Regions from separate parts of the Glaesserella sp. genome, predicted to be linked through region 1. Evidence: riboswitches for the same ligand, from Rfam matches in the RefSeq annotation. Region 1 holds a riboswitch; the other holds the start of a gene.
What was found. Region 1 has a riboswitch for lysine ahead of ACEYJ7_RS01945 (Na+/H+ antiporter NhaC family protein). Riboswitches for the same ligand answer to the same signal wherever they lie in the genome.

Region 1 (3,428 bases):
CGTTACTGTGTAATGGATGAAATAAATGAAAAGCACACCCAAGGTGTGCTTTTTTTCTGAGAAGAATTTGCAAAAAATTACGCAAAACTGACCGCTTGTTATTCTACTATTTGCGTTTTCGCCTTGGAAATTAACACCAATCCGACTAAAACGACGGCTGTAGACATAAAACCCAAAACGGCGGAATGACTGAAACCTAATACTAAATAGCCAACAATCGATGCTAAGGCAACAATCACGGCATATGGCAGCTGAGAAGTTACGTGGTCCATATGGTTACATTGTGCGCCGGTTGAAGATAAGATGGTTGTATCCGAAATCGGTGAACAGTGGTCACCGCATACAGCACCTGCCATAACGGCCGATAAACATGGTAACAATAATGTTGGATCTGCATTTGCTGCCATTGCTGCAGCAATCGGTAACATAATTCCGAATGTTCCCCAGCTGGTTCCGGTTGCGAATGCCATTGCCGAAGCGAGAATGAATAAAATTGCCGGTAAAAATGCCTGGTCAATCGTCTCGGCAACTAGCGTCGATAAATATTTACCGGTTTGCATATCGCTTACAATACCATTGATTGTCCATGCAAAGAACAAGATAGTGATCGCACCGGACATCGCTTTGGTACCAATCCAATAACATTTAATGTAATCGGTCAAACTGACTTTGCTTTCTACCAAAATGAGTACGCTGGCTACGGCAATTGAACTTAATCCGCCCACAACCAAAGAGATACCGACGGTAGTATTTTCAAACGCACCTAAAATATCAAAAGGCTTACCATTCTCGGCTAATACTGAGCCGCCGGTGTACATCATCATTGCAAGGGTTGCAATAATTAACGTAACGATTGGGAAAACTAGGTTACGCATTCTGCCTTTTAACTCAATTTCTTCTGCTGATTTATCGCCAGTTTGAGATAAAGCTTGCATTTCAAATTTTTTCATTGAGCCGATATCAATAGTAAAATAAGCAACGGCAAATACTAAAATCATTGAGAAAATCGCGTAAAAATTCATCAGGCTCATGGTCATAAAAGCCCCTAAAGGCGAATATTCGGTGATTTTATAAGTCGCTAACAGCCCTGCAACCAATGTAATGATATAAGCTCCCCAGCTGGAAATGGGCATTAGTACGCACATCGGTGCAGCAGTAGAGTCCAAAATATAGGCTAATTTTGCACGAGAAATTCTGAATTTGTCGGTAACGGGACGAGCAATCGCACCTACTGCTAAACTATGGAAATAATCGTCAATAAAGGTGACAAACACTAAAGATGCCGCCATTAATTTTGCTCCGCGTCTGCCTTTAATGCGTTTTTGCGCCCAATTTGCAAAGGCTTGGTTACTACCGGAAATACTGAGTAATGCGGTTAATACACCCAATAAAATCAAGAATAAAATGATATTCACGTTATTCTTATTTAAACCTTCATCACCATAAATAAGAGACGTTACGCTGCTTTTTAAGTGAACAAAGGCATCGGTAGGGCTACCACCGGTAAGCATGAGTGCTCCGACGATAATGCCGATGCTTAGCGAAAGGATAACCTTACGCGTTATAATAGCCAATACCAATGCGAGAAGCGCTGGTACTACAGACCATAGTGAGTTGGAATAATCGACTAGATTCATAAAACCTCTAAGATTGTTTTGTTATAAGATATTCTGTCAAACAAAAGCCAGAGATCTACTGAATATATTTATACTTAAATGAACGGTATAAAAATAAAATTAAGGAGGGACAGGAGAAATGAAAACCCAGCCTAGCAGTAGCACTCCATAGACAAGCTATGACAGTATCGTCCCTTTCGGATACGATACCAACCAATTAAGATGACGCTTAATTGATTTCGGCAAATACGCCTTTCTTCTTTTTTCACCGTTTTCCACTCTAAAAGAATACTTATCGAATTTGCACCTCTACAATTTGTAGGACTTAGCTAGATTAACCGAAGTAGTAACCTTTGCCAATAGGTAACTAATAAAAATTATCTTATAAATGTAGATAAATTATTCGTTTGTCATCCGAGGACCTTAAAAAACTAAATTTATTTAGCATTTTTTTATTTACCTAAAATATTTATTAAGTTAATATAAATTGTCCATTGGGATTTAAGTTTTAAAGTAATTGACCAAACAGATATCACGTTAGGAGAAAAAAATGACAGATATTTTAAAAACACTTTCAAATATTCGCAGCTTACGAGTTATTGCGCGTGAAAGTAGTCTTGAACAAATGGAATCATTACTTGAAAAAGTAGCGATTATTGTTGAAGAAAAACGTGAAGCAGTTAAAAATGAAGAGAAAGAAAAAGCAAAACGCCTAGAAGGATTAAATAAATATAAAGAGCTGCTTGCACAAGACGGCATCTCAGCGGAAGAACTCGCATTACTACTTGCGGGGACCGCAAAAGAACGTAAGAAACGCGAACCTCGAGCACCTCGTCCGGCGAAGTATAAATTTGTTGATGACAATGGTGTTGAAAAAACTTGGACCGGTCAAGGCAGAACGCCAAGCCCTATTCAGAAAGCGTTAGATGCAGGTAAATCTTTGTCAGATTTTGAAATTTAATTTATTTAATTTCTATTTTTTTTAAAAGCGTTGTAGAGAATCCATTTTAAATGGATTCTCTTTTTTATATTTAATTGTAATTATATATAACAAAGGTAAATATAGTGATTGAAAATAAAATTTTATTAACAGAATGCCCGGATGATACCGGACTTGTAGCAAAAATTACAAATATTTGTTACAAACATCAATTAAATATTGTTCAAAATAGTGAATTTGTGGACGGTAATACTCATCGATTTTTCATGCGAACGGAATTGCAAGGTATTTTTAATGATAAAACATTGCTTGCTGATTTACAGTTTACACTCCCTCAAGGTTCGAGCTATAAACTCGTTCAACAAAAGCAGAAACGTATTGTCATTTTAGTGACCAAAGAAGCACATTGTTTAGGCGATATTTTAATGAAAACCTACTATGGAGGGTTGAATGTTGATATTGCGGCGGTGATTGGTAACCATGATACATTAAGAAGTCTTGCCGAACGTTTTGATGTTCCTTTCCACTTGGTGAGTCATGAAGGATTAACACGTGTTGAACACGATAAATTACTCAGTGAGAAAATTGACGAATACAATCCTGATTATATTGTGCTGGCAAAATATATGCGGGTTTTAAACCCGGAATTTGTCGAGCGTTACCCGAATCGAGTAATTAATATCCATCATTCATTTCTTCCGGCGTTTATCGGTGCAAAACCTTATCAACAGGCTTACGATCGTGGTGTGAAGATCATCGGAGCAACGGCGCATTTTATTAATAATGAATTGGATCAAGGTCCGATTATTATGCAAAACGTGATTAATATCGACCATACTTACACGGCTGATGCGATGATGCGTGCAGGCCGT
Region 2 (3,428 bases), on a different contig from region 1:
TAGTAATGGCAGAAGCGGCTTATCAGCAGTCAGCTGCGAAAAATGTGATTGCACTGATTGATGCACGAATGAATGAAGTTTATTTTGCCCAATTTGCAAGAACGGAGAATGGTTGGAAAGAAGTGATTGCGGAGCAAGTTTGTTCACCGGAAAAAGCGATCAGTCAAATTCTGCCAAACGATGATTATGTGGTTGTCGGTACCGGTTGGACCGCTTATCCGCAATTTACCGAAGCGACTTTGAATGTACAAATAAGCGAGATCACCTTGCCCTCTGCGCAATATATGCTGCCATTAGCCTTAACGGCGATTACTCAGGGAAATATTCAATCTGCGTTAGAGATTGAACCGGTTTATTTGCGTAATGAAGTGACTTGGCAGAAATTACCGCACAAGCGGTGAGTTTCGACGATTATTTTGCAAAAAGGGCAAGTCCATTGGATTTGCCCTTTTGGTTATCAGAGCAGCGTTTTATTCAAAAAGTGCTGCGTGTAAACCGCGGATAACCTCATCGGCTTCGCTGTTTTTCACCAAAGTACAAACATTGTTTGTGCTTGCACCGTAGCTGATTAAGCGAATATTGTACGGAGACAATGTACCGAATAATTGTTTTGCAATACCGGATTGAGTATGTAAGTTATTGCCGATAATCGCCACAAGTGCTAAATCGTTTTCTACTTGAACGTTACAGTGTTGACGTAATTCTGCTAACAATGCTTCAGATAACATATCCGCACCGGAAGATGCCGATCCTGTTTTATCTAAGGTGAGCGCAATGCTGACTTCAGAGGTGGTGATAACATCCACAGAAATTTTGTGTTGAGCCAAAATGGCAAATACTTTCGCTAAGAAACCTTGTGCGTGCAGCATACTTAAGCTTGAAAGCGTCAATAATGTTTGGTTGCGTCGCAATGCTAAAGCACGGAAGGTCGGACGAGGTTGCGGGTCACGCGTTACCCAAGTTCCGCCTTGTTCCAGGGCTTTACTTGAACCGACATAAACAGGAATATTACTACGAACGGCTGGCAATAACGTTGCAGGGTGAAGTACTTTAGCACCAAAGGTTGCCATCTCTGCCGCTTCGTTGAAGCTCATTGTATCAATGCGTTGCGCGGCAGGTACAACACGTGGGTCTGTGGTATAGATGCCCGGTACATCGGTCCAGATTAACACATCATCCGCATTCAATACTTCTGCAAGTAATGCAGCAGAGTAGTCACTACCGCCACGACCTAATGTTGTGGTTTTACCTTCATCATCACGACCGATAAAGCCTTGAGTAATAACCACTTTCCCTTCGGCAATCAGCGGTTTGACAATCGCATCGGATTGTTTTTGGGTTTTTTCATCGTTTGGCGCTGCCTTACCATAGTGATTATTGGTTGCCACAATATTCCGTACATCAACCCAAATTGCAGGGAAATTTCTTTCTTGCAATAGTTGGGTGAAAATCTTGGTTGACATCATTTCACCGTGGCAGATAAGTTCGTCAGTGAGTGCGGTAGACGTTGCAAGGCTTGCTGATTCGGCAAGGGCGGCAACGTGTTCTAACAACGCATCAACATCCGCTGACACTGCTTGAGGTTGTTGTAATTTCTCAATGATGTTGTATTGAATGGTACGAACGGCATCTAAAATTTCAGTACGGCGTGCTAAATCACAACCATTTGCCAATTCAACGAGATAGTTGGTGACGCCTGCAGAAGCAGAAAGTACGACAACGCGAGTATTAGGGTCTGCAGTTACAATGTTTGCACAGGCTGTCATTGCATCAAAATTTGCAACGCTCGTACCACCAAATTTTGCCACGGAAAGATGAGACATAATTAAAATTTCCTATAGAGTTAAATAAAAATTGTGTTTACAAAATAAAGGCTGAAGTTTTAGAGAGGAAATAGAATTGAGTTACTTTTGGCTTTGTGTATACAAAATTAAGAGCACTCCATTTAAAACGCACATACAATATCGTTTTAAACGACAGCTGATAGGATTCAACCTGCTCAGCCGATGATCATTCCTGTCTAGTGAATTCACATCTCGGCAATCACTCCCATCACTTATTCTCAATCGGTCTAGTTCCCTAAAATAAGTTGCCTGAGCGTTGCGCCTCTCCCGCTATAATTTGAATTATAACTTTAGTTCGTAAGGCTACGAAAAACGCACATATAAATAACTTTTTCTTATGCTTATGTCAAATAAAATTTATTAAATTGGTGTATCTTAATTCAACACAATATGTCGACGGCTAAAAAACAAACAGAGTATTTTCACTTCAGCCTTTTGCTTTTCAATCGGGCTTACTCTAAAATGACGCAATTAAATCAGCATATTCATTCATATTAGGAAAGCATAATGAGATTATTTAATACGCTCTTGATTTCAGTCGCTGTTTTTTCCGCTTCGGCAGTCGCATCGCAGTGGGAGCAAATCAAGGCGCCGGTCGCAGGTAAAGCACAATCGATCGGTGGATATAGTAACGGATGTATTATCGGCGCCCAACCGCTTGCGTTGAAAGGCGAGGGATATCAAGTTATTCGTTCGATTAAAAATCGTTACTACGGCCATCCGCAATTACTCGGCTACTTACAACATTTAGGTAAACGAGCAAAGGCATCAGGAATTCCGCCGATTTTGATTGGTGATATGGGAATGCCTGCCGGAGGACGATTTTCTTCCGGTCACGCCAGCCATCAAACGGGTTTAGATGCTGACATTTGGTTACGTTTCGGACCGATGGACGATGCAACCGCCCGTAATCCTGCCGGGCTTGCAACCATTATGGTCGACCGTAGTGCCAATGTGGTGGATGAAAAATTATGGACAAACAATCACACTAAATTAATTAAATTGGCAGCAACGGATCCGCGAGTAGATCGCATCTTTGTTAATCCGGCAATTAAGGTAAAATTGTGTAATACGGCAGGAACTGATCGTGAATGGCTACGTAAAATTCGCCCTTGGTATGCACACGACTCACATTTTCATGTGCGCTTAACTTGTCCGGCTGATGCAACAAATTGTGAAAACCAAGCCGCCATACCGGCAGGAGACGGCTGCGGGGCGGAACTGTATTCTTGGTTTGAGCCGGCAAAGCCGTCTAGTACAACGCCAAAAGCTAAAACGATTCCTCAACCGCCTCAGCTTTGTCAGATGATTTTGTCATCAAACGGGCTTTAAATGATGAGGGTGCGAGAACGCACCCTTTGACATTATTTCCATTAACGTTTTCCAATCTAACTTATTACATTTTATGCGTTTATTTATAGCTGAAAAACCAAGTCTTGGACGTGCTATTGCCGATGTATTGCCGAAACCGCATACCCGCGGAGACGGCTTTATCCAATGCGGTGAAGATAACGTAGTGACTTGGTGTATCGGTCATTTATTGGAACAGGCGGAACCTGATGCTTATGATGAGCGCTTTAAAAT

Region 2: linked by a shared signal. The riboswitch ahead of lysC (lysine-sensitive aspartokinase 3) and the one ahead of ACEYJ7_RS01945 (Na+/H+ antiporter NhaC family protein) in region 1 are both predicted to bind lysine.

Annotation. Positions count from the first base shown of each region.
Region 1 is NZ_JBGXYA010000013.1:16,419-19,846, forward strand. It holds gene hmpA (NO-inducible flavohemoprotein) at 1-13, shown strand, start outside; gene ACEYJ7_RS01945 (Na+/H+ antiporter NhaC family protein) at 99-1,637, opposite strand; lysine riboswitch at 1,768-1,936, opposite strand; gene ACEYJ7_RS01950 (H-NS family nucleoid-associated regulatory protein) at 2,167-2,577, shown strand; gene purU (formyltetrahydrofolate deformylase) at 2,682-3,428, shown strand, end outside.
Region 2 is NZ_JBGXYA010000055.1:9,807-13,234, forward strand. It holds gene tsaB (tRNA (adenosine(37)-N6)-threonylcarbamoyltransferase complex dimerization subunit type 1 TsaB) at 1-401, shown strand, start outside; gene lysC (lysine-sensitive aspartokinase 3) at 471-1,823, opposite strand; lysine riboswitch at 1,927-2,119, opposite strand; gene mepA (penicillin-insensitive murein endopeptidase) at 2,352-3,176, shown strand; gene ACEYJ7_RS08310 (DNA topoisomerase III) at 3,250-3,428, shown strand, end outside.